Regions from separate parts of the Lactobacillus sp. UMNPBX6 genome, predicted to be linked through region 3. Evidence: predicted binding sites of a transcription regulator. Region 3 holds the regulator's gene; each other region holds the start of a gene.
What was found. Region 3 encodes HrcA, which represses chaperone genes, less so after heat shock. Its sites were predicted from a motif close to TTAGCACTCNNNNNNNNNGAGTGCTAA; they were not measured.
Positions count from the first base shown of each region.

Region 1: the regulator HrcA is predicted to act here: its motif matches at 1,689-1,715, upstream of clpP (ATP-dependent Clp endopeptidase proteolytic subunit ClpP).
Region 2: the regulator HrcA is predicted to act here: its motif matches at 7,355-7,381, upstream of CP357_RS02485 (ATP-dependent Clp protease ATP-binding subunit).

Region 1 covers NZ_PCZD01000012.1:29,748-40,418, reverse strand. The annotation lists gene CP357_RS03480 (SH3-like domain-containing protein) at 1-1,559, opposite strand, end outside; gene clpP (ATP-dependent Clp endopeptidase proteolytic subunit ClpP) at 1,747-2,331, shown strand; gene whiA (DNA-binding protein WhiA) at 2,380-3,315, opposite strand; gene yvcK (gluconeogenesis factor YvcK family protein) at 3,308-4,351, opposite strand; gene rapZ (RNase adapter RapZ) at 4,362-5,243, opposite strand; gene CP357_RS03455 (HdeD family acid-resistance protein) at 5,334-5,876, opposite strand; gene uvrA (excinuclease ABC subunit UvrA) at 5,934-8,780, opposite strand; gene uvrB (excinuclease ABC subunit UvrB) at 8,770-10,671, opposite strand, start outside.
Region 2 covers NZ_PCZD01000008.1:16,366-27,036, reverse strand. The annotation lists gene CP357_RS02515 (polysaccharide biosynthesis protein) at 1-1,254, shown strand, start outside; gene CP357_RS02510 (hypothetical protein) at 1,294-1,530, opposite strand; partial or broken gene CP357_RS02505 (FtsX-like permease family protein) at 1,577-4,107, opposite strand; gene CP357_RS02500 (ABC transporter ATP-binding protein) at 4,117-4,818, opposite strand; gene CP357_RS02495 (PTS transporter subunit EIIC) at 4,907-6,232, shown strand; gene CP357_RS02490 (alpha/beta hydrolase) at 6,201-7,130, shown strand; gene CP357_RS02485 (ATP-dependent Clp protease ATP-binding subunit) at 7,414-9,531, shown strand; gene CP357_RS02480 (ABC transporter ATP-binding protein) at 9,903-10,671, shown strand, end outside.
Region 3 covers NZ_PCZD01000001.1:52,465-63,135, reverse strand. The annotation lists gene recJ (single-stranded-DNA-specific exonuclease RecJ) at 1-1,387, opposite strand, end outside; gene CP357_RS00265 (class A sortase) at 1,507-2,196, opposite strand; gene lepA (translation elongation factor 4) at 2,199-4,037, opposite strand; gene dnaJ (molecular chaperone DnaJ) at 4,144-5,298, opposite strand; gene dnaK (molecular chaperone DnaK) at 5,380-7,239, opposite strand; gene grpE (nucleotide exchange factor GrpE) at 7,256-7,837, opposite strand; gene hrcA (heat-inducible transcriptional repressor HrcA) at 7,853-8,902, opposite strand; gene ribF (riboflavin biosynthesis protein RibF) at 9,069-10,031, opposite strand; gene truB (tRNA pseudouridine(55) synthase TruB) at 10,037-10,671, opposite strand, start outside.

The sequences.
Region 1 (10,671 bases), on a different contig from region 3:
TTGTTTGAAACAGCGATACCTTCAATTTCACGACCAGTGTGGAATTGATAAGTATCCTTGACTTCACCATTACGAGCAATTTTAGCAATTACATCGTTAAATGCAAGATAGAAGTTGTCATTCTTAGCATCGTATGTGAAACCTTGAGTATAAGTATTTGAAACAATACCAGTCTTAGTTGCACCTACCATAGTTGGGTACCAGTTATCACCTTTACGGTTGAATTCCCAGTATTCAGTTTGGTTCTTTTGCTTGTTGTAAAGAGTTGTGTACATCTTGTGATCACTTACAATAACACCATCGTGGAAGTAACGGCCTTCTGAGTCGCTACCATTCCAGCATTTGAATGTCCAAATCTTATTAATGCGCATATCACTCTTACGGATTTGAAGCAATTCTTCTGATCTATTGCTCTTATATGATGTCTTATTATCATAGTTAACTACATAAATATACTTATCAGTTGCGCCCATAGCTTGACCGTGACCAATTGGAATATATGGACTTACCTTAATATTTTTAACGTAAGAATTGAACTTCTTTTGAGACATATCAAGCAAGTATTGACCATTAAAAGCATTAGTCAAATGGTTTAAATTATAAGCAATGATGTGACCATTAGAAATTTTAGTACTGCTGAGTAAACTAGTGTAAAGCCAGCCGTCTGACATAGCAATACCTTCTGGAATATGACCTACACGGTTAATGTAATCGTCGTCTTTAATGTCTCTAGCAACACTAAGTAAAACTGGTTGGAAGAAACGAGTCTTAAAGGTCATATTACCATTATCAGTAGTGTAACTGTGCTTTGCTTTATCCGGAGCAAAGTCAGTCTTAGTTACGTAGTTAGATGAACTACCATAGTAAGTCTTCCAAGATTTTAGGTCACCACTAAATGGTTGTGCTGAAACACTATCTGCATCAGCAACGCCTTCTTTAGTACTCTTTCTTACAGTAACTTTTACAGTAGCTTTAGCACTACCATAACTATACTTAACCTTGTAAGTACCTGGTTCAGAACAATCAATTGCATCTTCAGAAATTGTAATATCTTGGGTAGGAATAACGGTTCCCATATAGTTAGTTACATAACTAACTGCATCTTCTGGAGCAAAATCAGAATGACTATTTCTTACTAAACTTACAGTCTTAGGAACAGCAATAGTGTTTCTAGTAAACCAGTTTTGGTTAACATATCCTACTTTACGGCCATTAACATAAATGCGCCAGTAGGTACCGTTGTGAGTTTTAATTCGTTGATCAGATTGAATATGAGCATATTGATAGTCACTGGCATCTGCTAACTTCTTAACAGGCTTACCATTCTTAATGCTCTTATAAACATTGTAATGTTTATTACTACCTACTTTAACCATCAAATCGTAAGAAGTACTGGTTTGAACTGGCCCCTTTTTAGCAGTTGAACTATCTTTAGCTTTGTCTGTTTTAGTAGTTGACTTAGAATTAGCGGCAAAAACAGGATTTGAATAACCCATTAATAAACCAACACTAACTGCAACAGCTGATGTTGCAGTTAAAATCTTATTTGTATATTTCAAGCTTGTCCTCCTACAATATTACAACAATATTTTACATAGTTATTATAATATATAAACAATATTCTCAAAAATACAATTTGAATACAAGTAAATCTCTTTATTTGACACTTTTATTACGAAGTGATTTAATTAGCACAGTACTTAAAAGAGTGCTAATTAATACGAAATAAATTTAGGAGGCAAATATATGCTAGTACCTACAGTTATTGAACAAACTGCTCGTGGTGAACGTGCTTATGACATTTACTCACGCTTATTAAAAGATAGAATTATTATGTTGAGTGGCGAAATTAACGACCAAATGGCTAACTCAATTATTGCTCAATTGCTTTTCCTTGATGCACAAGATAACACTAAGGATATTTCACTTTACATTAATTCACCAGGTGGTGTAATTACTTCTGGTCTTGCAATTATGGATACTATGAATTTCATTAAATCAGATGTATCAACTATTGCAATTGGTATGGCTGCTTCAATGGCTTCTATTCTTTTGACTAGTGGTACTAAGGGTAAGCGTTTCGCATTACCTAACTCTACTGTACTTATTCACCAACCTTTAGGTGGAGCACAAGGTCAACAAACTGATATTCAAATTGCAGCTAACGAAATTTTAAAGAGTCGCAAGAAGATTAACGAAATCTTACACGAAACTACTGGTCAACCTTTGGAAAAGATTCAAAAGGATACCGAACGTGATAATTACTTAACTGCTGAAGAAGCTAAGGAATACGGTTTAATCGATGAAATTATGGTTAATAAGAAGAAGTAATCATAAATTATAATCAAAAGAGGATTTGCGTGTGCGAATCCTCTTTTTTTAATCTCTCAAATTTTCAGCCAATTCATGTAACTTTTTGAATCGATGATTAACACCAGATTTTGAAATAGGTCCATCCGGAATTTGATCCGCTACTTCTTTTAAAGTTAATTCTGGATGAGCTAATCTAAAACGTGCTAAAATCTGTAACTTTTCTGGTAAGCTGTCGATTCCTTTTTCTTTTTGAATCAACTGAATATCTTCTACCTGTTTTGCAGAAGCGGAAGCCGTCTTTTTCATATTAGCTGTATCACAATTAACCAAGCGATTAACCGAATTACGCATGTCTCGCATGATTCGTAAATCTTCAAAATTTAGCATAGCATTTAATGCTCCAACTACATGCAAAAAATCTCCGATTTTAGCTGCTTCCTTAAGGTAGACAATGTAACCTCGACGACGTTTCGTCATCTTAGCATTCAAATAAAAATACTCATTCATCAACTTAGCTAAATCTTCATTATGATCTTCATAAGTTGAATAAATTTCTAAATGATATCTACTAGTCTCAGGATTATTAACGCTACCGCCAGCTAAAAAAGCACCTCTAAGATAAGACATTGCACCTTCCCGTGACTTCATAATTCTCTGTGGAATTCTGGTAACTAATCCTCGAGCAGGATCCCAAATATTTAAGTTTTCCAATATTTCTTGCACGTCACGATTAAGTCGAACTAGATACTGATTATTCTTTTTTAATTTCATCTTACGAGAAACAATCAATAATGGTTCAATTCCATATGCAACTTTAATCAGTTTAAAAATTCTTCGTGCAATAGCGGGATTTTCTGTAGTGATATCTAGACTAAATTGATGATCATGAAGATTTAAAACCCCATTCATTCGCAAAAAAGCAGCTAACTCTGCTTTAGCATGCTCTGGATGCACCTCAAGCGAAGTTAGCTCCTTTTTGACTTCACTAGCATAACTAGCCATTATTTTCCTTCATTCTTTTACGTGACATTGCTTCAAATGCCAAATTCATTATTTCCTTTGCTACTTTTTCTCCATCATGAAAGACCAACCCGTGTCGTTGATCAATAAAATCATCGGTAATAACACGACAATTTTGCGCTCTCAAACCATTAAAGTCATTCTTAACAGGTTCAAGATATGCATCATAATCCTCTGGGTGGAATTTACTCATATCAATTTTAGCTCCGTTAACTAAAGCTGTATTGATATAGTTTCCACCTAAGTGACGATTGATTACCTCCACGTGCTCTGCATCGCTAAAGTGATCAGTTTCTCCACGTTGAGTCATGATATTACAAATATAAACTACTTCAGCCGGGGTTTCTCGAACCGCTTCACCTAAATTAGAAATCATCAAATTAGGCAAAATAGAAGTAAATAAACTACCTGGACCTAAGACAACTGCATCTGCCTGCATTATCGAAGCTAAAACAGGTAAAACTGCTTTAGGTGTGGCATTCGAATTAGTATCTGTTACCCAAACACGTTTGATTCTTTTATCTTTTGAGGTAATCTCCGTTTCCCCGGCTTCCGTGGTACCATCAATAAACTCGGCGTTTAACGTTAAAGGTTCGTTAGATGCTGGAAAGACGTGGCCGTCGACCTTCATCATTTTAGATAAAGATTGAACAGCATCAAAAATATTCCCATGCATTTCATTCAAAGCTGCAATGATCAAGTTACCAATAGCGTGGCCTGAGAAGAATGCATCAGATGAATCAAACCGATATTGAAAAATGTCTTTTTCTTCTTGTGGCAAATCACTTAAAGAAACTAACACATTTCTAATATCACCCGGTGGAACAACGTTAATAAAATTTCTGATAGAACCAGATGAGCCACCATCATCGGATACCGTAACAATGGCAGTAATTTCCGCATTTTGATCTTTCAATGCATTTAGAATAACTGGTAACCCAGTACCACCACCGATAACTACTACCCGCGGACGTCTGCCTTTAATTACGCGCACAATTCGCGTTTCTCCATATGACATCGCGATATACCTACTTTCTAATGTAGCGACTTACCTCACGGTGAGTTATATCAACTGGATATTTTTTGGATAAGTCACGAGCAAGTTGTTGTGCAATTGATACACTACGATGTTGACCACCAGTACAACCAATTGCAATTGTCAATTTTTCTTTTCCTTCTTTAATATAACCAGGAATAGCGGTTTCTAATAAATCCAATAATTTTTGATAGAAAACCAGTGTCTCTTCTTTATTCATTACATAATCAAAGACACGCTTATCTAATCCTGTGAATGGACGCAACTCCGGAATATAGAATGGATTAGGCAAAAAACGCACATCCATTACAATATCCGCATCAATTGGCATGCCATACTTAAAACCGAATGACATTACTTCAATTGAAAATGGCTGACGCTTACGGTCACTGAAAGTATTAATTAACTTCTGTTTTAAATCTTTAGTAGATAAATTAGACGTATTAATGATGTAATTTGAACGATTTTTGATTGGCATCAAAATACGACGTTCTTCTTGAATGCCATCTAACAAACGTCCCTTACCATTATTAGCTAGTGGTGGAAGCCGTCTAGTTTCCTTGTAACGTGCTACTAACACATCATCTGAAGCATCTAAAAAGAGAATAGTAGCTTGAACGTTGCCATTATCTTCGAGTGAATTTACCTCATCTAATAAATCTGTATAAAAAGTTTTAACACGTAAATCAATTACTACTGCTACCTTATGGAAATCATTTGAATTATTAATTAAATCCCAAAAGCTTCCCAATAATGTTGGTGGCAAGTTATCAACTACGAAGTAACCCATATCTTCTAAATCATGAGCCACAACAGTTTTGCCTGCCCCACTCATTCCTGTAACAATTAATAATTGTTTCTTATCATCAGCCATTGTTAGCCCTCCTTCTGTAAATTATATCATACCGGGTGTTCCATTATAGTGCAAAAAAAAGAGACCATCGCGGCCTCTTTTTCATAATTATTAACGGTGCATAAATGCAACGACTATTTCATTGATACCAAATACTAACAACCAAAATGCAACTAACCATACTAAACTCAAAGCTGCAAAAAGTGGGTTAAAGATCAAGAAAATAGCAATAACTAAACTTAGAATGTTCAAAACTAAGTTAAAGATAAAGTATCCTGTTGAAAAGTCACGCAAGTGCCATGAAAAGACAATTCCGACAGCTGAGTCGACAAAGAACCAAATTGCAAATAAATATGCAATGGTCAATCCACCAATATCATATGAGCATAAGAACAAAATACCCACAATGATATCTAAAATACCTGAAATAAGTGCTACCCAACTACGTGCAAAGAAAGCACGAAAACGTGAATAACCAGCAAGCCATACTAAACCTTGCAAAATTGACAAAATACCAAAGATTAATACAAATGCATGCAATCCCTTGGCTGGATGTCTAAGAAGCAAAAAAGCAACAACAACCATTAATACACCAGCGATAAAGGCGCCCCAATCGAAGCCATGATTATCTCTAGAACTTGAAAAAATGTCCATTATTCGTCCTCCTTGGTGCCTATTTTACACTTATTCGAGGATAAAAACACTTACGCATTACTTTTTATTTTCCGCATCCCTAGTTAACTTAGTATCACGCTTTAAAACTGGCTTTAAATATTGACCAGTATAGCTTTCTTTCACCTCCGCTATTTCTTCAGGCGTTCCTGTAGCAACAACGTTACCGCCACCTTCACCTCCTTCAGGTCCTAAATCAATAATCCAGTCAGCGTTTTTAATCACATCTAAATTATGTTCAATTACTAGAACAGTGTTTCCTTCATCAACTAAGCGCTGCAAAACTTCAAGCAAACGTTTAATATCATCGGTATGCAGACCTGTCGTTGGCTCATCCAAAATATAGAAATTCTTACCAGTTGATAATTTCTGCAATTCTGCAGCCAACTTCATTCTTTGGGCTTCCCCACCTGATAAAGTTGTAGCAGATTGACCTAATTTAACATAGCCTAAACCTACATCAACAATAGTCTGCAATTTACGTGCAATTTTAGGAATATTTTCAAAGAACTTGCATGCTTCATTAATTGTCATATCAAGCACTTGAGCAATATTCTTTTCACGATAAGTTACTTCCAAGGTTTCTGAATTATAACGACTGCCATGACAAACTTCACATGGGACATACACATCTGGCAAGAAATTCATTTCGATCTTAATAATTCCGTCACCATGACATGCTTCACAGCGGCCGCCTTTAACATTAAATGAAAAACGAGCCTTAGTATAACCTCTCATTTTAGCTTCATTTGTTTGAGCAAAAAGCGTACGAATATCATCGAAAACGCTAGTATAAGTAGCCGGATTACTACGTGGGGTACGTCCAATAGGACTTTGATCAATATCGATAATTTTTTCAATATTTTTATAGCCACGAATTGACTTATATTTACCTGGCTTAGTTGAATTATGGTTTAACTTTTGCGCTAATGCTCGCTTTAAAATCATATTAACTAAAGTTGACTTACCTGAACCAGAAACACCACTCACTACGACAAATTTTCCTAAAGGAAAATCAACGTTAATATTCTTTAAATTGTTTTCTTGTGCACCGGTAATAGTGATCTTCTTACCATTACCCTTGCGGCGTTTTAATGGCACAGGAACAAACTTTTTTCCCGACAAATATTGACCAGTCAAAGACTTAGGATTTTTCTCCACTTCTTCTGGTGTACCTTGAGACATTACCTTACCGCCGTAAACGCCGGCGCCTGGTCCCATATCAATCAGATAATCGGCTTGGCGCATAGTCTCATCATCGTGTTCAACCACAATCAAAGAATTGCCTAAATCACGCATTCTCTTAAGTGAAGCAATCAAACGATCATTATCACGTTGATGAAGTCCAATTGAAGGTTCATCTAAAACATACATAACTCCTGATAAGTTAGAACCAATCTGAGTAGCCAAACGAATACGTTGAGCTTCTCCACCAGATAAAGTATTGGCAGAACGAGAAAGGGTCAAATAATCTAATCCAACGCTGTCTAAGAATGAAAGACGATCACACACTTCTTTCAAAATTGGTTTAGCAATTACAGTTTCTTGTTCACTTAATTTGACGCTCTTAAAGAAATCTAAGGATTTATTGATTGAAAGTTCAGAAGCTTCAGCGATATCCTTGTCCATTACCTTTACAGCCAAAGCTTTTCCATTTAATCGCTTACCGTGACAAGTTGAACAAGTCAGCTCTGTCATATACTTGCCCATCACATCGCGCATAAATTTGGACATTGGATGTTTATAGCGTCTTTCAACATTATCCATTACCCCTTCAAAAGGCTGGGTTGTGTCATTAACGCCAAAATCCCCTGTAACATGAAATTTCACTGGCTTAGTTGAACCGTGAAGAATCGTTTCTCTTTGCTTTTTAGTTAATTTATTAAAAGGCTTGTCCATTGGAATATCAAGTGCTGCACAAGCTTGTTCTAACATTTCAGTGTAATAATTAGACGTCTTCCATGGAGCTAACGCACCTTCTGCCAAAGTTTTGGTCTTATCAGGTACAACCAAATCTTCATCAACGGCTAAATTCATCCCTAATCCATCACAATCAGGACAAGCACCAAATGGCGCATTAAATGAAAATAGTCTTGGCTCCATTTCGCCTACTGTAAAACCACACTTAGGGCAAGCATAATATTCAGAGAAGTTAAGCATCTCCCCGCCAATAACATCAACATTCATGTAGCCATCAGATAAACGAAGAGCTGATTCAATTGAGTCAAACAAACGAGATTTAATACTATCTTTCACGATTAAACGATCCACAACAATATCAATATTATGTCGCTTATTTTTAGCTAAATTAAACTCTTCTCCAATTTCGTGCATCTCACCATCAACAATAACACGAACATATCCAGCACGTTGTACTCGTTTAAAAACTTCCTTGTGTTCACCGCGTTTAGCACGAACAACGGGAGCTAACAATTGGATTTTAGTTCTTTCGGGTAAAGACATGATTCGGTCTACCATTTGATCAACCGATTGTCGTTCAATCAAAGTTCCATCATTCGGACAAATTGGATGACCTACACGAGCCCATAAAAGACGTAAATAATCATTGATTTCGGTTACTGTTCCGACAGTTGAACGTGGATTATGTGATGTGGTTTTTTGATCAATTGAAATAGCGGGATTCAACCCATCGATTGAATCAACATCTGGTTTATCCATCTGGCCCAAGAATTGTCTAGCGTAACTAGAAAGTGATTGTACATAGCGTCTTCTACCCTCTGCATACAAGGTATCAAAAGCTAAAGAACTCTTTCCAGAACCTGATAGACCAGTAACTACTACTAATTGGTTTTTAGGAATAGTTATATCAATATCCTTTAAATTATGTTCTCGTGCACCACGAATAACGATCTTATCATTTACCATTAAAAGCTTTCCCCTTTTTTGTCTTTGGTTTTCTAGATGACTTTTGTAAATCGATAATAGCATCCCGTAAGTTTGCTGCCTCTTCAAAGTCCAACTTTTTAGCGGCTTCCTTCATCTGCTCTTGCAAATTCTTAATCATCGCCTTCTTTTGACTAGCAGTCAATTCATCGAAGTTCAAATCAGCAAAACTATCAGACTTTTTATCTTTATCATCACTTGATGGCTTCGTAATAGAAATTACATCTTGAACAGGCTTGATAATTGTCTTAGGTGTAATTCCATGTTCTTTATTAAACTCTTCTTGAATCTTACGCCGTCTCTTAGTGGCATTGATTGCGGCTCTCATAGAATCAGTAATCGTATCGGCATACATAATTACTTCACCATTTGCATTACGAGCCGCACGACCCATTGTTTGAACTAGCGGACGATATGCACGCAAAAAGCCTTCTTTATCTGCATCCAAGATAGCTACCAGTGAAACTTCTGGCACATCAATACCTTCACGTAACAAGTTAATTCCGATTAACACATCAAATTTACCTAAACGTAAATCACGCAAGATTTTCATTCGCTCAAGTGTCTTAATGTCAGAGTGCAAATATTGCACTTTGATTCCCAGATCCTTTAAGTAATCTGTCAGATCCTCTGCCATCTTTTTGGTCAAAGTAGTAACAAAGACTCGTTCATTGCGATCAATCCGTTTATTAATTTCGCCAACTAGATCATCGATCTGCCCTTCAATCGGCCTTACTTCAATCTTCGGGTCTAGTAAGCCTGTTGGTCGAATAATTTGTTCAACCTTATGATCAGTTCGCTCTAATTCATAATCACCTGGCGTAGCAGAAACATACAGTATTTGATGAACATGCTTTTCAAATTCAGATAACTTAAGTGGACGGTTATCAAGCGCTGATGGTAAACGGAAACCATAATCAATCAACGTCTGCTTACGATTGCGGTCACCATTATACATCGCACGAATTTCGGGCATAGTCGCATGCGATTCATCAATTAAAATCAAGAAATCATCAGGGAAGAAATCTAGCAAAGTATAAGGCGGTTCTCCAGCTTTTCTACCTTCCATGTGACGAGAATAATTTTCAATTCCGTTAGTATAGCCAACTTCACTCATCATTTCCATATCATATGTAGTACGTTGCTTAATTCTCTCGGCTTCAAGTAGCTTGCCTTCGCCTTCAAACTTCTTTACCTGAATTTTCATTTCTTTAGAAATCTCTTTAAGCGCGCGCCGCAATTGTTCATCATTAGTCATAAAGTGCGTAGCTGGGAATAAAGAGATACTTTCTCTTTCACCAATTACTTCTCCAGTCAAAGAGTCAATTTCAACAATGCGATCTATTTCATCCCCGAAAAATTCGATACGATAAGCATGATTCGAGTTACCAGCTGGGAAAATCTCTACCACATCGCCGCGAACACGGAAACGTCCCCGTTGAAAATCGATATCGTTGCGGTCATATTGCAAGTTTACCAAATCACGCAATAATACATTACGATCATATTCTTGACCTTCATGAATCATCAAAACGCTACGGGCATATTCTTTAGGATCACCTAAACCATAAATTGACGATACAGAAGCTACGACAATAACATCGTTACGCTCCATTAAAGCTGAAGTAGTGGCGTGTCGCAACTGATCGATTTCATCATTGATAGCCGAATCCTTTTCGATATAAGTATCGGATTGAGGAACATAAGCTTCTGGCTGATAATAATCGTAGTAAGAAACAAAATACTCAACTGCATTATGAGGAAAGAAACTTTTAAACTCGCCATAAAGTTGACCTACTAAAGTTTTATTATGCGTAATTACCAAAGTGGGCTTATTCAAGTTAGCAATAATATTGGCCATAGTAAAAGTCTT
Region 2 (10,671 bases), on a different contig from region 3:
TCTGTAGCTAGTGCAACGATTTCAATTCGTGTTTTAGTTCCAGCCGTAATTATTTTGCCATCAATGAGTATGGTAAGAGGATGGTTTCAAGGAAATAATGATATGAAGCCATACGGAATTTCCCAATTATGGGAACAATTTGCGCGGATTCTCTTTATTTTGTTGGCAACTCTTTTAGTTATTGAGGTTTTTCATCATAATTACGTAATCGCAGTTTATTTTAGCGTTTTCGGTGCTTGTGTTGGCGCTATTGCTAGTTATTTGTACCTCTTTGCGTATTTACGCAAGCGGTGGGGTCATTATAAGCAGCTTCTTGAAAATAGCGAAGAGCGTGCTTTAAACAACGTAACACGAAGCTTGCTTAATCTGTGGTATGCTTCTATACCTTTTGTTTTATTAGGTTCTTTTATTACCGTTACTCAATTAGTAGATCAATTATTGTTCAAGCAGGTATTGATTAATTTTAATCATCTCAGCAGCACTTACGTTAGCTATATTTATACGATTTTTTCAGCTAATCCTAGCAAGATTACTACGGTAATTATTTCTTTAGCGACGGCTGTATCTGAAACAAGTTTGCCATTATTAGCTGGACTTAAGTTTAAGAGTAAGGATCGACAAGAAAGCATTAAAAAATTATTGTTAGAAAACTACCGTTTACTTTTATTTGTATTATTACCAGTAGTAGCATTAGGTGCATTTGCGGCATCACCAATTTATACGGTGCTTTTTTCTCATGATAGTCTCGGCGCATATTATCTAGTTGAAAATATTGTCCAGAGTTTGTTAGCTGGACTAGTAATGAATTCGTTGACTCTACTGCTTGCTTTGAATATGAATAAACTAGCCGTGATTTACATGGTTTGGGGCGTTGTGTTTAAAGTGATCTTGCAAGTCCCAATGACTATGTTTATGAATGCGGACGGTGCAATTTTATCTACGGACATTTCATTTTTGATTGTAATTTGGCTTAGCTATCATAAACTTAACAAGACCTATGGCATTCGTCTTACTAGCTTATTGCCAATTGTGGTTACTAATGAGATTTATATAGTTATCTTGTTTATTTATCAATTGCTGATAGGAAATCACTTTAATCATTTAGGACGAGTGGGGAGTTTTATTTATTTAGCAATTTTTGGTTTAATCTTTTTAGGATTATACGTATTAATTTCGAACTTAATGGGTATTTCCCAAGAAATTTTTGGTAAAAAAATCGGCTATCGTTATTACCGTTATAAACATTATCATTAAAAAAGGCAGCAGGTTTTCCTGCCGCCTTTTTTAGTAGTTTTAATAGTTACGATTGATGTCGCCCATGCTGGAACGCATTGCTTCATCAACGTATCTTGACGTTTCAACATCAGCTTCTTTCAAAGCCTCTTGAACGTCTTTATAGCTCATTTGGTTAACGAGATAGAATCTCAATGCTGTATTAACTAAGTCATTAAAGTCAGTATCGTTAATTTCGTTATATTTGTCGATTAATTTAGCAATATCGCTATTTAATTCAAAGTGTTTTCTTGGCATAATTGTTCCCACCCTTTTCTATAAAGGCATTATAGCATAATGCTTGCTAATCAATTGATGACAAAGCATCTAGCATATTGATCTTTTTAATCTTGTGGTGAACTACAACTGCTAAGGCAGCAGTAATGATTGCTGGAATCAATGCGGAGAATACAAAGTTAAATGGATACATATTTGGATCAAACATTGCGGCATCTGGCGGCAAGCTGGTGATAATAAAGTGGTGCAGCCACCAACCGAAACCAAAGCCAACAATAATTCCTAATGCAGAGAGAATAATAGTCTCCCGATAGATATACATGGTAGCTTCATTGTCATAAAATCCCAACACCTTGATAGTAGCCAGCTCCCGAATTCTTTCTGCAACGTTGATGTTGGTCAAATTGTAGATAACGACAATGTCGAGCATCCCTGAAATCAAAATAAAGATAACTTCGTTCAGACTACCGGTGTAGCTGCCTAATATTTTTCTATTCGAAGAATTGGAAATCACTGTTTCAATTGCGGCCGTTTTGACTAACTTCCTGCTAATACGATTAACTTCTTGCGGTTCATGACTTCTCATAGTAACGAGATAGGCATTCGCAGCGTATTTTTGACCAGTAGCGCGGGCGTATTCTTTTTGATTCATAAAGACGTAATGCCCCAAATACATTTCACAAATTCCTTTAACTTTAAAGCGGTAAGTTTTTCAAGCGCTGTTTTTTAGAGAAATAGTTGAGCCTTTCCTGGCGTTTAACAAGGTAGCTAATTTTTCAGAAATAATTACGCCATCGTCAGGCAAAGTGAGTTTCTTTTTACTTTGCCTTTCTCTTAAATTGATTTATTTCCTAAAATTAGCGGCTGATTCTGGTGTAATCATCATGATGTTTTCAGTTGAACCGCTTTGATTAAGATGCTTGGTTAATTGCTGATACTGCACGGCATTTGTTTGTGTAATATCTTTTTCTTTAAAAATGCTATCTAATTCATGCTGCTCTTTTTTAGTAACATGTTTGCTCTTTAAAGCAATGATGTCATTTTTTTGGACAGCGGAATATTGAATATTGCCAATTCCCTGAAGAGAATCACGAATGCCGAATCCCATACCTAGCAAGCCTGTACAACCTGCTACGCCAAAAATGGTCATTAACATTCTACTCTTGTAGCGGAAGATGTTTCGTGCAGTAACTTTGGCAGAAAAACTCATGTGTTTCCATAACCAGGGGATGTGTTCCAGTAAAATACGAGAACCATTTTTAGGTGGTTTAGGTAAAAGCAATGCTGCTGGCTTTTCTTTTAGAGTTTGATAAAGCGTCAACATAGAAACAGCAGTAGTAGCAAGTAGTGCGATAATTAACGAAATAAGCAATGGCCACCAAGCAAAGTTAAGCTGGTAATCACTTCCCAATGTGGAACTAGCTAGGTAAGCCTTGATAATCATGTTAGGCAAGAAAGTATAACCTAAGCTAGCACCTAAGATCACGCCTAAAATTGCCGCAGAAGTGCTGTAAAGCAAGAACTTGAGCGCAATGCTAGCGTTGCTATAACCGAGTGCCTTAAATGTTCCAATATTAGTACGTTCTTCTTCTACGAAACGCATCATGGTAGTCAAACTGACCAATGCAGCAACGGCAAACAAAAAGACAGGGAAGACGTTGGCTAAAACTTCGACTCGCTCAGAATCAGCACGATAGGATGAATACCCTTGGCTTTCCTCACGACTGTTAATGGTATAGCTAGGATAATCGATTTGGATTTTATTTTTAGGTACCTCAATTTGCTCAGGCGTAATAGGGATGCCTTTTTTGATTAATTGCTCAGCGGCCTTCTTTTGATATTGTTTTTGATATAGCTGAACGTATTTATCGTATTTGTCTTGTCTATTCTTGTTTAAAGCCTTCTGCAATTTGTTTTGATCATGGTAAACGCGATTGCGATAAGTGACACTAAATGGGCTCAGATTAGCGGTGTTTTTAAAAGTTACACGTGAAACTTGATACACAGGTGAAGCGAACGCATTATGCGTTGTTACAGCGAATCCACTTAGTCGACCATTGCCGATATTGGTCTGACCGAATTGTGTTTTATCCAAAAATTCGCTTGATTTAACAAAGCCGACAATTTTATATGTTTTATTCTTTAGGATTCCTGGTTTGACGAAACTGATTTTTTCTCCGATGTGATACTTATTTTTTAGCAAATAAGAAAGAGCAATTTCTTTATTGTTTTCTGGGAAATGGCCCTTAATTCATAGCTTGAGAGATTATTTGACTGAGAGAATACCCGCAAGACATCTTGCTTATTTTTGACTTTTACATCTTGCAGATAGCCAAAGGTAGCCTGCTTAATTTCAGGGAGATTTTGAATGGTTGCTCGATCAGTTGAATTAATTCCGTAGTTGGAACTAACGGTGACATCGGCTAAATTGTGCTTAGTAAAAAAGTCCGCACCTGTTGCACGCATATCGGGGCCGGCTATTTTTAGTCCTACGAAGGCAAAAGTACCTAAACCAATTAGTAAGATAATTGCGATATAACGACCAAGCGAATGCGTTATGGCTTGGAAAGCGTCCTTCCATAAAATTGATTTGTGCATTATCAACACCTACCATTCAATGCTGCTGATATCCGCAGGCTGATCATTAGTTTCAATCTTTTGAATGCTACCGTCACGAATACGAATTACTTTATCCGCAATTGGTGCAATAGCGGCGTTATGGGTAACGATGAGCACAGTGGAGCCATTTTTTCGGCTCATGTCTTGTAGAATTTTTAAAATCTGTTTACCGGTTTTGTAATCGAGTGCTCCTGTTGGCTCATCACACAATAATAGCTCTGGCTTTTTCGCAATAGCACGAGCAATAGCGACACGTTGTTGTTCACCACCAGATAATTGAGCGGGAAAATTTTGCTCTCTATCAGATAAGTCTACTTCTCTTAAAGCCTCATCTGGATTCATTGCATCAGGCACGATTTGCGCAGCCAGTTCTACGTTTTCTTTTGCAGTTAGATTAGGGATTAAATTATAGAATTGAAAGACAAATCCCACATAATTTCTGCGGTAAGTTGTTAATTGTTTGGCGTTATAAGATGCAATGTTTTTGCCTGCGACGATCACATCACCGCTTGTATTAGGTTCCATTCCGCCTAGAATATTGAGCAGTGTGGATTTGCCTACTCCTGAAGAGCCTAAGATAACTACTAATTCTCCCTTATTAATAGAAAAAGTAATATCTTTATTGGCGTAAATAGTTGCATCCCCAGATTGATAAATTTTAGTATTATTTTTTAATTCTATATAGGCCATAATTATCAACTTCCTAGCATCATTGTATAATGTGATTAATATAAACTCATTCAATCATATTTATTGAAGATAGGTAAAGGGAAAAGCTATGGGAGAGAGAATAACCAACTTTATTCTTATCATAAGAAGATTACCAATATTTAGAATTTTTCAGCGAACTTTGGGGATGCTGATGCCAATTGCAATTATTGGTTCTTATTTTAAGTTGCTACGTGATGCTGTTTTTTCACCAGACAGTTTTATTTATAATATCCTGAATTTTGATTCAACTATGCCCGACAAAATATGGTATGCCGGTTCATTTATTTGTAACGGCTTTGTGCGGGTAACTTTTGGATTATTTGGTTTATATGCGGCATATTTTGCGGCACGTTATACAGCACGTTTATATCATAAAGATTCTACGTTAGCTGGTATGACTGCAGTAATGATAATTATGTTTTGTGCGTATGCAAGTAATGTGGGAAATAAGCTTAGTAATAAGTCAATGTTTTCATCTAGTGTATTGCAAATTAATGCTTTGTTACTTGCGTTACTAGTGGGATATGCAGTTGGTGAAATTTTCCATTGGTTAGGTAAAAATCACCAGCCTGTAGAATTTGAACATGTTCACCGAGTTAGAACTCGGGCCTGGAATGCGCTTTTGCCTGCATCTGTATCTATTATTGCGGGGATGATTTTGGGGATTATTATTTATGAATTGCAAATCAAGATATTGAGCTCCAGTACTTTTAAAGAATTGGTTATTCAAATCCAAAATTCCAACAATATATTTGAAATTATTGCATTGGCGTTTGTCGTTATGCTGCTTAGTTGGATTGGGATTGGCTATCCTTTAACTTCTTTATCTACGGCTGCAGCACTTACAAGCGGGACAGCTACTGTTAACCTCGATTATGCATTAAAACATGGCGGTTCATGGAATGTTCCTTATAAGTTTTTAGGTAGTTCGCTTGTTTATCCTTACGGTGCAATGGGCGGTGCTAGCGTTGTTTTAGCATTAATAGTAATCATTTTATTGTCACATCAAAATAAAGAGACAGAGAATATTGCCAAGGCTAATTTATTGCCTGCAGCATTTAACTCTACGTGGGGGTTCATGATAGGGATGCCAATTATTTTAACCCCCGTGCTCTTTTTACCTATGGTATTGATCCCTGTAATTAACATCATGATTGCTTCATTAGCAATTTTTCTTCATATTATTACACCATGTGTTTATCCAGTATTAAAAGGGACCCCAGGAATTCTTATTTCGTTTTTCGGTTCTAACGGCAACTGGAGTAATTTAGTCTTTTCTATTTGTTTATTTATTTTAGATATTTTGATGTTAATACCTATTTCGTTATTGGGACAAAGGATAGAAAGGAAACTTAAAGCTTATGAATATGAAAAAGGCCAACAAACTGCTTAAAAATCCTAATTTAAAATGGATTGCCCTTGTTTTATTAGTAGTTATGGTTTTCGCTATTCCTGGTTATAAATGGATGGAAAAAGATAACCAAGCTCGTGCACAAAGAATGAAATCTGCCTTGTCACCGGTAATCATGGTGCCTGGATCCAGTGCGACTACTGAACGTTTTAATGAGTTGGTTAAATTATTAAATCAAAACACTCCAACTAAACATAGCGTGTTGAAAATCAACGTTTCAACTAATGGTAATCTGTCGTATTCGGGCTCAATTAATAAAAATGATAATGAGCCGTTTATTATTATTGGCTTTAAAAACAATAAAGATGGTTATAGCAATATCAAAAAACAAGCAGGATGGTTAGATGAAGCCTTTGAAGCTATTTCATGGGACTATAAATTTAATAATTTTAAGGCCTTTGGCCATTCTAATGGTGGTTTAATTTGGACATACTGGCTAGAACACTATTATTCAACTTATTCGGATGAAATTACCATGAAGCGTTTAATGACAGTAGGGACGCCGTATAATTTTAGCGAAAAGAATATGAACCATAAAACGCAAATGCTGGAAGATTTTATTAAGTGCAAAAATAGACTCCCTAAGAGCTTAGTGGTGTATTCTGTATCTGGAGGCAAAAATTATGAGTCAGATGGGATCGTCCCAGAAGCTAGCGTTGCAGCAGGAAAGTATATTTTTCAAAAGCAAGTAAAGAGTTATACTGCGATGACAATCACTGGTGATAAGGCTGATCACTCTGATTTGCCTCAAAATCAACAAGTAGTCCAGGTTATTCAACAATATTTATTAGAACCAATTAAGAATAAGAATAATCAAGTAATATCGCGACAAGGAAAAAAGTCAGATAACGATAAAAATGGACAAAATGAGCAGGATTAACATTCATCCTGTGGAAAACTTTTACACCCAATAATCCTTTAAGCGTATAATTTCATCCTTCTTAATAAAATCTTTATATATTGTGAAGCAATATAAACACTTATATATCAACGATTTTATTACTTTTTTAGATTAACATCACAAATTAAAAGAAAAATGTGGAAAACTTTTAAATCTATGCTTGTAATCTGTGGATAACCTGCTATACTTATAAATGTAATGAATTAGCACTTAAATGCTTTGAGTGCTAAAAATCAAGTTTATGATGGGAGTGTTTGCAGATATGGCATACTTTGACAATGATTTTGACAACTTATTTAACGAATTGAACAGCTCATTCTTTAATGACGACTTTGGCAGAAGAAGTGGCAACGGTAATTCAGGTTCAATTCCTATTAATTACTCAAGCAATATGAGTTCAGCTCCTCAAACCATTCAACAAACCCCACAACAACCAAATGAAAAACCAATTGGCGTAGATTTAGTTGAAGAAGCAAAGAAGAATAATTTTGACCCAGTTATTGGTCGTGACGAACAAATTGATAACGTTATTGAAATTTTATCAAGACGTAAGAAGAATAATCCTGTATTAATCGGACCTGCTGGTGTTGGTAAGACTTCTATTGTAGAAGGTTTAGCTGAAAGAATTGCTTCAGGCAATGTGCCAGCTAAGATGGCTAACATGCACATTATTTCAGTAAACATCAATGACATGGTTGCTGGTTCAAGTCTTCGTGGTAGCTTTGAAGAAAGATTAAAGAAGGTTATCGACAAGGCTAAGAGCGATCCTAACATTGTTTTATTCATCGACGAATTACACAACATTGTAGGTGCTGGTTCTACTGATTCAGAAAACAACAACGGTGACGCTGCTAACATCTTGAAGCCAGCTTTGGCAAGTGGTCAATTGAAGTTAATTGGTGCTACTACTACTAGTGAATTCCAAAGAATTGAAAAAGACCCAGCTTTATCACGTAGATTCCAAGCTGTTCAAGTTCCAGAACCATCTACTGATGTAGCTGTTAAGATTTTGGAAGGCTTAAAGAAGAAGTACGAAGACTACCACCACGTAAAATACAGTGACGACAGTCTTAAATTAGCTGTTGAATTATCAGAAAGATACATTCAAGGCCGTTACTTACCAGACAAGGCTATCGACTTGATGGATGAAGCTGGTGCTAAGAAGGCATTGCTTGTACAACCAACTGATGAAAAGAGCTTAAAGAACCAAATCTCAGCTCTTGAAGCTAAGAAGACTGAAGCTGCTAAGGCAGAGGATTACGACAAGGCTTCAGAAATTAAGAGTAAGATTGCTGAACTTGAGAAACAACTTAAGAATGTAGATTCTAAGAATACTCCAGAAGTAACTGAAAAAGACATCTACGCAATTATTGAACAAAAGACTAAGATCCCAATGAGTGAACTTCACGCTGATGAAGCTCAAAAGAACTTGGACTTAGCTAAGAAACTTAAGAAGAATGTTATTGATCAAGACAGAGCTATCGATGTAATTACTGACGCTATTGCTCGTAAGCAAATCTTCAAAGACAGCGACAGACCTACTGGTTCATTCTTACTCACTGGACCTACTGGTGTTGGTAAGACTGAACTTGCTAAACAATTGGCAATTCAATTATTTGGTAACAAGGAACACTTAATCCGTTTGGACATGAGTGAATACCAAGACGAAATGGCAGTTAACAAGTTGATCGGTTCAGCACCTGGCTATGTTGGCTACGGTGAAGGTGGTCAATTAACTGAAAAGGTTCGTCACCAACCATACTCATTGATTTTATTTGATGAGATTGAAAAAGCTAACCCACAAGTCTTCAACGCATTATTGCAAATTATGGATGACGGTCGTTTGACTGACGCACAAGGTAGAACTGTTTCATTCAAGGATACTATCTTGATTATGACTTCAAACGCCGGCTTCTCAGACAAGTTGCTTGAAGATGGCAAGGTTGACCAAGACAAGTTAATCTCAGCCCTTGAAAACTACTTCAGACCTGAATTCTTGAACCGTTTGGACGCAATCGTTCCATTCAACTCACTTACTGAACAAGACATGGGCAGGATCATCAACATTTACTTGAAGAAGATGTCTCATGTTCTTGCTAAGAAGGGTGTAACGGTAGAAGTTTCAGACGAAGCTAAGGCATTCTTGGCAGAAAAGGGCTACGACAAGAAGTTCGGTGCTCGTCCACTTAGAAGAGTAGTTGAACAAAATCTTGAAACTCCAGCTGCTAAGTTGATCCTGAGAAAACCTGAAACTAAGAAGCTTGAATTCACTGCAGATGACAAGCACTTGTACTTAAACGGTGAAGCAATCTTCGATATTTCTCCAAAGATTGAAGAAAAAATTAAGGAAGACAAAACTAAAGCCGAAGATAAAAAATAAGATTAATTAATAGTTAATAAAGAAAAAGAGGATATTTCCTAGGGAATATCCTCTTTTTGTGCAGAAATTGAATTAGTTTTGCATTTCTGCAAAGTTGTTTGATCTGAAATTAAAATAAGAGTATTATAAAAATATAAAAAATAAGATAATTATAAGCTTTTAATTCGGTGAAAAAGTTCAGAAAAATTATGAGATACTTTAGGCAGATTAAGTACCTCAGGTAAGGAAACTATAAACAAAATTAATTCTTCATTATCTTTGTTTAGACGATAATAAAGAAGCTCTTTTAAGGAATTCATTTTGATTTGTAAGTAACTACTTAAGAAGCGGTATTGAATATGATTAAAAAAGATCTTCAATGAGGAATAATTATGAAGCAAAAATTTATATATCTTCGAGATATTTTTAAAGGGCACTCATCTTTGTGGCTAGGCTTAGTTATAGCTAGCGGTTTTACTGGCTTAGATGGCATTATTTCCCCCGCCGTTATGGGAATTCTTACGAATATTTTAACAAAACGTCAATTTAATCGAGTTTGGTTAGTTATTGCACTTTTCTTTGTGGCAATGACATTTACTAATATTGCTTTTTGGTTTTGGCAATATTTTAATTTAAAAATTATTCAAGTTGCTAATACCAAATTGCGTGCAGATGCTTATGATAAGTTTATTACTGCCAGTGATAATCGCGATGAATCGAAAGTAATTTCCTTTATAGATGTAGATGTAAAGCAAATTGAAAATCAGTTTATCAATGCGGTAGTAATGGTAATTTATTGCTTTGAGCAAGCATTGATCACTTTAATCTATATTCTTTATATTAATTCTTGGGTAGCATTGGTTTACCTTGTTTGTGGTTTTTTACCAACGGTTGTTCCCAGGCTTACTAAAAAATGGCTAGAAAAGGGAACCAAGAAGTGGTCCGCTAAATATAAGAAGTATAACTTAGAAGTTTCGGAAGGAGTTAAAGGTTTTCATCTGATTAATAATTATGGCGTTACAGCTAAGATGCAAAAGCTAATTACACATTCGCTTAAGCAAGAAGAAAATGCGTATTTTAAAATGAACTTGCATCAAGAAACTTCACGTTTATTATCAAATACCACTTATGTGATTTCAACAATTATTGCCCTATTAGTTA
Region 3 (10,671 bases):
GATTAATCTGAGCTAAAGTTTGAGGCGATAAACCATGCATAGGCAATTCCATATCATACTCTTTAGTCTCTAATCCACCTTCAACGTGAAAATCAGCCTCAAACTTTTCTCGCAGAGCACTTACTTTATCTTCTTCCATGGATAAACCACAAGCAAAATCATGACCACCAAATTTAGTCAGCAAACTCTCTTTTAAAGGATTAAGGGCATCAAAAAGATTGAAGCCAGTAAATGAACGACCTGAACCTTTAATCTCCCCTTCATCATTTTTAGTTAAAACGATAGTTGGCTTATGTAATTTTTCCACTATTTTATTAGCGACCAGACCCAAAACGCCCTCATGAAAATCAGGATCATATAAGACCAAAGTATTTTGCTTCTGCCAACTATTTTCACGAATTAATTCCATACAGCGATCATAAACTTCAGTAGTTAGCTCTTTGCGCTTATTATTTAAATCTTCAATCTGATCAGCAATTTTCTGAGCCTCAAGATCATCATCACTAAGCAAAAGTTGTACCGCTAAATTTGCATTAGCTAAGCGCCCCACTGCATTAAGCCGAGGAGCAATATTAAAGCCAACATCTGTTTCATTAATCGTTCCTAGCGTTAATCCAGCATTTTTGATCAGAGCTCTTAAACCAGGTCGCTCGGTTTGATTAAGCACATCTAAACCGCGCTTCACAATAATGTGACCTTCACCCGTCACTTTAACCATATCACCAATGGTGCCAATCATTGCTAAATCTAGCAATTCTGGTACAGGATCCTGCATAAGTTCACGGCAAATTGTGTAAGCCACGCCTGCACCACAATAGTCATCGAAAGGATATTTTTGTCCGGGGTAATTACAATGAACTGTTGCATAGGCATCGGGTTTAGATTCTTGAAAAGTATGGTGATCGGTAACAATCGTATCAACGCCATTATTTTTAGCATATTCAACTTCTTCAATTCCAGTTACGCCGTTGTCTACAGTAATGATTAACTTAGTACCATCAGCCACGATATCCTTATAGCGATCAAGATTTGGGCCATATCCATCTTTAAAACGGTCTGGTATAAAGTAATGAACATCTGCACCTAAAATACTCAGCGTCTCAGTCATAATTGTAGTGGCCGTGATACCATCAGCATCATAATCACCATAAATGGTAATCTTTTCGCCATTATCAATTGCTTGATTAATTCGATCGACCGCTTTATCCATATCATGCATCAAAGTTGGATCGGCTAAGTTTTCTTCGGTTGCGTTAAACCAAAAATCTAATTTTTCATCTGTATTAATACCACGTAATGCAAAAAGCCGTGCTGAGATTGGGCTAAGTTGATATTTTTCTATTAAATCTGGCGCTAATTCTTCAGCTGTTCTTTGTTGCCACTTCATTACTTTCAAAACACCTTACATTTCATAAAAATTAAAAGGCACTCATAATTGAGTGTCTTTATTGAAAAATCTAATTCTTATTCTAACGCAAATTTTGTTTGCATAAAAGTTCGAAGATTTTACTTCATTTTGAAGACTCGAAGATTCTCTGCGTTAGCCTTTTCCGTTTTAATCAAATTACCACGAATAGCCCAACGATTTGCACCACCATCAGCACAAGTAATTAAGGTCACTATCTTTTTCTTAGTATTATTAACTAACCAAACGGCTGATGGATCAACAACTTTTTTCATATAAATTCGGTAAACATAAACCTTCTTTAAATTAGTAAGGTAAATCAATTCACCTTTCTTGACATCCTCTAGTGGTGAGAAAAGAATACCTTTAGCAGTCATATAGTGACCAGCTAATGGATAGTTACCTTCACCCATTTTTTGGTCAGCACGCATTGTACCGCCACCGGTGGACATAGCATCGTCTGACATCCCTAGCATTATTGGTAAATGCATATTTACATCAGGAATAGCTAAAGCACCAATTGCACCTGAAGTCTTTTTTATCTGCGATCTCGTAGCTCGAGCCATATCCATCGACTTTACTTTACTAAAATCATACATTCCTTTTTTACGTTGATTTTTTTCAACTTCTTTTTTAGTCAAGCCGGTTAAAGTCGATTGCTGATTATGACTAATCATGTGATTGCTAATCTGCTTGTTAAAGATGAGAACAAGACCAACAATTAACAAAATGATCGCTAGAATTCTAATGACGATCGTGCTAATACTTGTTTTATGTTTATTTTTTGCCATAATTACTTACCTTTGATATCATCGTCATTCATCTTAAGTACTGCCATAAAGGCGTCTTGTGGCACTTCTACCCTACCAACTGCCTTCATTCGTTTCTTACCACGCTTCTGTTTTTCCAAAAGCTTGGCACGACGGTCTGGGTCACCGGTATGGATCTTCCAAGTAACATCTTTACGATATGGCTTAATGGTTGCACGCGAAATAATCTTAGCACCAATCGCACCTTGAATATCAACTTCAAAGTTTTGACGTGGAATTAACTTCTTAAGCATAGAAGTCATTTGACGTGCACGGTCTTGTGCTTCAGATCTATGAGCAATGAAACTCAAAGCATCGATTGGCTCTTTATTAAGCAAGATATCAATCTTAACCAAATCAGTTGAACGATATCCGGTAATTTCATAGTCAAGAGAAGCATACCCCTTAGTTGAAGACTTCAAATCATCAAAGAAGTCAAAGATAATTTCAGCTAATGGCATATTGTAAATTACATTAACCCGATACTTATCAAGGTAGTCCATAGTAACAAATTCACCACGTTTGCGTTGGCACAATTCCATTACTGGGCCAACGAAATCATTCGGTACCATAATTTCTGCTTTAACATAAGGTTCTTGTACTTCTTGATATTCACCGGCATCTGGTAAATCAGATGGATTATCAATTACCTTAGTAGATCCATCATTCATAATTGCGTGGTAGTCAACACTTGGAGCAGTCATGATTAACCCTAGATCAAATTCTTGCTCAAGTCGTTCTTGCACAACATCCATATGAAGCAAACCTAAGAAACCACAACGGAATCCAAAACCTAAGGCAGTTGAAGTTTCAGGTTCAAATTCCAAAGCAGCATCATTTAACTGCAACTTTTGCAAAGCTTCCTTTAAATCATCGTAATCTCGGTTGTCAACTGGATACATACCGGAATAAACCATCGGTGGAATCTGACGATAACCTTCTAATGGTTCCTCAGTTTGATTAGTTGCATCAGTAATGGTATCACCAACACGAGTTTCACGAACTGATTTAATATTGGCAGTGATATAACCTACATCCCCGGCAATTAAAAGATCTTTCTTAATTGGATGAGGACTTGAAACACCTACTTCGGTTACTTCATATTCCTTTCCGGTGTTCATAATCTTAATTTTATCGCCAGGCTTAACTACACCGTCTTCAATTTTGACAGACATAACAACACCGCGATAATCATCGTACTTGGAGTCAAAAATCAAGGCTTTAAGTGGTGCTGTAATATCACCAGATGGAGCAGGAATATCCTTTACTACCTTTTCCAGCATATCTTCGATGCCTTGGCCTGTTTTACCTGAAACTTCGGCAGCTTCTGAAGCATCCAAGCCTAACATTTCTTCTATTTCTTCCTTAGTTTTAGGAATATCTGCTGAAGGTAAGTCAATCTTATTAATGACAGGCAAAATTTCCAAGTCATCATCAATAGCCAAATAAGTATTGGCTAAAGTCTGCGCTTGCACACCTTGAGAAGCATCAACAACCATTAAAGCACCTTCACAGGCTGCAAGTGATCTTGAGACTTCGTAAGAGAAGTCTACGTGCCCAGGTGTATCAATTAAGTGGAAAATATAATCTTCTCCATCCTTAGCATGATATTTAACTTCAACGGAGTTCATCTTAATAGTAATACCACGTTGACGTTCAAGTGGCATGTCATCAAGCATTTGATTTTTAAGTTGGCGCTGACTTACTGTATCAGTTAATTCTAGAATTCTATCAGCGATCGTAGATTTACCATGGTCAATATGGGCAACTATGGCAAAATTACGAATATGCTTTTGATAATCTTTTAATTTTTCTAAATCCATAAATTTATTCACCCTTTACTATCCTTAATATTATAGCAAAGGTCCTTAATCTTATAAAACGAATAGATATACAAAAATGACATTGCCTGATGCAATGTCATTTTTCTTAATCTTCACCACTTAATTTGTCTTTAAGTCGTTCAAAAAATCCTTTTTCTTTTGGTGTAATATCTCCGCCACCATCATGAACAAAGTCAGTCAAATCTTGCTTTTGCTTTTCATTGATATGCTTTGGAATCACGATATTAATTGTAATAATTTGATCACCATTACCATTTCCGCGAAGATATGGTACACCCTGTCCGCGAAGAGTAAACTTCTTATTTGGTTGAGTACCAGCTGGAATAGTTAATTTTTGATCACCATGGACAGTTTTAACAGTAATTTCATCACCTAATGTAGCTTGAGCAAATGAAATTGGAACATCAGTATAAATGTTTTGACCACGACGTTGGAAAATCTTAGATGGTTTAATACGGTAATTAATATACAAATCACCGTAAGGTCCGCCGTTTATACCAGCCTCACCTTGGCCTTGATAGCGAAGTTGTTGGCCATTATCAATACCTGCTGGAATATCAACTTCAATAGTATTCTTTCCTTGAACAGTACCTTTACCACCACAAGTCTTACATGGGTGTTCAATGATTACACCGCGACCATGACATTTATCACAGATGGTTTGACGACGAATCATCCCTAACATAGATTGCTGAGTAACAGTCATATAACCTGTACCGTGACATTTATCACAGGTAATTGGGTGAGTGCCTTTTTCACAACCATTGCCGCCACAAGTACCACAGGTTTCACTACGAGTATAGCTAACTTGCGTCTTCTTGCCTTTAATCGCATCCATAAAGTCAATAGTCAAAGTATAGTCTAAATCTTGACCACGTTGTGGAGCAGTCGGATCTACTCTTTGTTGTCTTCCTTGACCAAAGATATCACCAAAAATGTCGCCAAAATCACCAAATCCAGAAGTATCAAATCCAGCACCGCCAAAGCCTTGGCCAGCGCCACCAAAACCACCTTGGCCATTTACACCAGCGGAGCCAAATTGATCATATTGTGCACGCTTTTGCTTATCATGCAAAACTTCATAAGCTTCGTTAACTTGTTTATATTTTTCTTCAGCACCAGGTTCATGGTTCAAATCTGGGTGATATTTTTTAGCTAACTTTCTATATGCTTTACTAATTTCTTGGTCACTGGCGTTACGATCTACGCCAAGCACTTTATAATAATCTTCTTGTGCCATTAATTGAACTCCTTATATTTTCAAAAGAAAAGAACTACTCAATGGGTAGTTCTTTTCTCCTTTTGTTTAATTATAAACCCATTACTTGTTTGGATCTACCTTATGGAATTCACCATCTTGGGCACCACCATTGTTACCACCTTGTGGGCCATTTTGTGGACCTTGAGGACCGGCTTGTGGGCCAGCTTGACCTGCAGCACCTTGTGCTCCACCGTTTTGTTGGTAAAGCTTAACTGCTAAATCTTGTGCAGCCTTTGATAAAGCATCCTTCTTTTCCTTCATTTCGTCCAAGTTGTTGTCCTTTTGAGCCTTCTTCAAAGCTTCAAGAGCATCTTCAACTGGCTTACGGTCACTATCAGAAAGCTTATCCTTAGTGTCCTTCAAAGTCTTATCAGTAGTAAAGATTAATTGATCAACTTCATTTCTAAGATCAACTTCTTCTTTACGCTTCTTGTCTTCTTCAGCATGTTCTTCAGCGTCTTTTTGCATACGCTTGATTTCTTCATCTGACAAACCGGATGAACTCTTAATAGTAATCTTTTGTTCCTTACCAGTACCCATATCCTTAGCAGATACATTTACGATACCGTTCTTATCGATATCGAAGGTAACTTGAATTTGTGGAACACCACGTGGTGCTGGTGGAATATCAGTTAATTCAAAGCGACCAAGGGTCTTATCATCTGCAGCCATTGGACGTTCACCTTGCAATACGTGGACATCTACTGCTGGTTGGTTATCTGCAGCAGTTGAGAAGATTTGACTCTTTGAAGTTGGGATAGTAGTGTTTCTGTCAATTAACTTAGTGAAGACACCACCCATGGTTTCAATACCAAGTGACAATGGAGTAACATCAAGCAAAACGATGTCCTTAACGTCACCTGAAATAACACCACCTTGGATAGCTGCACCTAAGGCAACAGCTTCGTCAGGGTTGATTGAGTGGTCGGGTTCTTTCCCAGCCCATTCCTTAACAGCCTTTTGAACTGCAGGAATACGGGTTGAACCACCGTTTAAGATAACCTTATCGATATCGTTTACAGTTAAACCAGCATCCTTTAATGCATTGTCAAATGGTACCTTAGTCTTTTCAACTAAGTCACTAGTCAATTCATCAAACTTAGCACGGGTAAGGTCAGCTTCAAGGTGTAATGGACCAGCTTCACCAGCAGAAATGAATGGAAGTGAAATGTGAGTTGAAGAAACACCTGACAAGTCTTTCTTAGCCTTTTCAGCAGCATCCTTCAAACGTTGCATAGCCATCTTGTCCTTAGACAAGTCAACGCCATTTTCATCCTTAAAGTTCTTGATCAACCAATCCATGATACGGTTATCAAAGTCATCACCACCAAGGTGAGTATCACCGTTAGTTGATAATACTTGGAAGACACCGTCACCTAATTGAAGAACGGAAACATCGAAAGTACCACCACCAAGGTCGTAAACTAAGACCTTTTCATCTTGGTCTTTGTTTAAACCGAAGGCTAATGCTGAAGCAGTAGGTTCGTTGATAATTCTTTGTACATTCAAACCAGCGATCTTACCAGCATCCTTAGTAGCTTGACGTTGTGCATCATTAAAGTAAGCAGGAACAGTGATAACTGCATCAGTTACCTTTTCACCTAAGTAATCTTCTGAGAACTTCTTGATGTATTGTAAAATAAATGCAGAAATTTCTTGTGGTGTGTATTCCTTGTCACCAACCTTAACCTTGTAATCTGCTTCACCCATGTGACGCTTAATTGAAACAATAGTGTTAGGGTTAGTAATAGCTTGACGCTTAGCTACTTCACCAACTTGAATTTCACCATCTTTAAAAGCTACTACAGATGGAGTAGTACGGTTACCTTCTGGGTTAGTAATAATCTTTGGTTCTTTACCTTCAAGAACTGCAACTGCTGAGTTAGTAGTTCCGAGGTCAATACCAATAACTTTTGACATGTATAAACTTCCTCTCCTATTGAGCAACTACAACCATTGCTGGTCTTAGTGTCCGATCTTTATATTGATATCCTTTTTGTAAAACCTGAACAACGTGATCTTTTTGATCATCATTTTCGGCTGCTACAGTTTGAACAGCTTGATGCAATGTCGGATCAAATTTTACGTCTTCAGCTTCAATCTCAACGATGCCATGTTCTTTCAATGCTTTAGCTAATGAATCAAGCGTCATCTTAACGCCCTTCTTCAGTTGCTTGGAAACATCATCATCGGCTTCTACGCTTAAAGCTCTCTCCAAATTGTCTACAGCAGGCAAAATATCTTTAGCTAAGCTTTGAGATTCATACTTAATAAGTTGAGCTCTTTCTTTTGAATAGCGATTTTGCATATTTTGAATTTCTGCTTCGCTACGAAGATACTTATCTTCAAGCTCCTTATTCTTATCTTTTAAATCAGCCAATTCTTTAGCTAATTTTTCATCATGTTTATCATTTTTTGCTTCCTTACCTTCAGTTGCCTTTTTCTTAACATCCTTAGGTGTTGAAGCATTTTCTTTTTCATCTAAATTCTTTTCACTAGGAAACTCTTCTTTACTCACGGCTAACCTCCTCTATTATTGAAATTTACCGTAATAATCAAGTAACTTCTTGGCTAATTCATTTCTGAAGTATTCTAGAAGCCCTATCATTTGAGAATACGGCATATTTGTTGGCCCAAGTAAAGCTATTGTTCCTTTACCATGGGAGCCGACACTATATTCAGCTGTCAGCAAACTATAATTTTTTAATAAATCATTCGGCAATTCAGATCCTAACTTTACCTTAACTGGGTATTTTTCAGTCTTAGGATCAGCCTTAATATTCATCAAATTAGAAAACAAATTATCTCGATCAATTAATTCATAGAGTGAACGTATATCATTTACATTATTCTCAGTTGTATTGTTCAATAGATTAATTTGTCCATCAACATACATCTGCTCACTAGCCGCATCTTTTAACACGTCTTCAACTAAGCTAAATAATTCGTTAGCATGATCACTACCTAATTCGTTTTTAGCAAGTTCACTTAGCAATGAAACATTAATTTCCTTTAAACTCTTGCCAACTAATTGGTCATTAATCATTCGAACCGCTTTTTCAATTTCTTCACCATGAATATTATGTGGTAAAGCATAAACTTGATTTTGGACATTGCCATCACTCGTCACTAGAATTGCCATCACTTGTCTAGAAGACAGGGGAACAATCCTAAAACCTGTAATTTTAACATCCCTACTCTCAGGTCCTTCAGCAAAAGCAGTGTAATTAGTTAAATCAGATAAAATGCGTGCTGCTTCTTGTACGATTTCATTCACCTGATGAAAAGGTCGATCTAATTGTGTCCCAATCGTGTTATAAACAGACTCTGGCAACTGAAGCGGTTCAACTAAATTATCAAGATAATAACGATATCCATCACTTGACGGAATTCTTCCGCTAGAAGAGTGTGTCTTCTCAATTAAGCCTTGATCTTCTAGGACCGCCATTTCATTTCGAATAGTAGCGCTTGATACTTTAATTGGTAACTGCTTCATCACCGTCTTAGAGCCAACAGGCTCATGCGTTTGTGTGAAGTCTGTAATAATTGTTTTTAAAATAAGCTCTTGACGCTCGGTCAACATAATAATCGCCCTCACTTTTAGCACTCGTAATTCTCAGGTGCTAACAATTAATATGATACTATAAATTAGCAGAAAAACAAGAGGAGTGCTAAAATTTCTTCAAATTATTTTAAAAAATAAAAACTGAAGAACTTCGTTCAAAATTGCTAAGTTCTTCAGCTTCTCGTTACGCATTACTTCGTGCTTCTTGTGCAAAATAATGTTCAATTTCTATTTGGTCTTTCTCTAATTGTTTTTTCAATTCTTCAAGGCCGCTAAATTTAATTTCGCCTCTAGTATATTTATACCATTTAATTTTTATTGGCTGATCATAAATATCCTGTTTAAAATTAAATATATATGATTCAATAAAAATTTGTTCAGGTTGGCCAATCGTTACATTATAACCGACACTAGTCATAGATTCATACCACTTTCCAGCTACCTGCGTTTTAGTGGCATATACTCCTATTTTCGGAATTACCTTATGACTAGCCCAAACTAAATTAGCTGTTGGGAAGCCTAATTTATGGCCATTTCTTTTACCATGACCAACGATCCCGCTCATCACATAATGGTGACCCATTAATTGAAAAGCTAATTCCATCTTACCTTCCCTAATTGCCTGTCTAATTTCAGTTGAACCTATTTTTTTACCATTAAAAATCTGCTTAGGCATAACGACAATTTCAAATCTATCCTTCGCAAATTTTGGTAAATTCTTCATATTAGCAGTCTCTTTAGGACCATATGTATAATCAAATCCAGCTACTACTGTATCTGCATTGAGTTTAATTATTACATTATCTACAAAATTCTGTGCATCTATCTCGCTAAACTTTTTAGTAAATGGCATTACGGCTAGATAATCTACACCTAGTTCTGCCATTTTATCTGCCTTTTCATCTAAAGTTTCTAAATACTTAAAGTCTTTTTTGGCAGCATAAATTTCCTTCGGATGACGATCAAAAGTTAATACTACTAATGGTAATTTCTTTTGATCAGCTATTTTTTTGGCTTTATTGATTAAGCGTTGATGACCTAAATGAACGCCGTCAAAAAAACCTAAGGCTAGAATAGTTTTTGAAGATATGATATTTTCGCTAACTGGATAAGTTAAATGAATGATTTTCACAACTAATCCCTTCATTTCAGTTATTCATTTTGAATCAACATTAAACTTGGGCGATATAATTTTCCCTTATTCTCATAAATCGCCTTGACTTTTTTATTGTACCTTAATGCGACTTTTTTAGCATCTATTTCTAACGAAATACCTGCTCCATTTTTCACTTTAAGCCATTTTCCTTCACTTAGATCAACTTGAGGATAGTCTTTAAAGAAAGCGTCAATTGGTTGAATCAATTCTGCAGCTTTTTCAGGATTCTCTTCAATTTCACTTAACTTAACGGCCTGAGAAATATCAAAACCTGAGCTAGCTACTCTTCTTAAGTAAGTCATAACTGCTGGGCAATTCATTTTCTCGCCCAAATCATTTACTAAGGATCTAACATATGTACCTTTACTACATTTAATTTTAAAATCAAATTCTTCTTGTCCATCTTTTTCATTGAATGTAGGTTTATTGGTTAAATCATATTGTAAAATATCAACTTTACGTTTTGGTCGCTCTACCTCAATACCTTCTCTAGCATACTCATATAAATGCTTACCATTTACCTTTACGGCTGAGTAAATTGGTGGTACTTGTTCTATTTCCCCTAAAAACTCATTCATATGATTCTGAATATCTTCAGAAGTAAATGCCTTGGTTAACTTGGTCTTTTTCA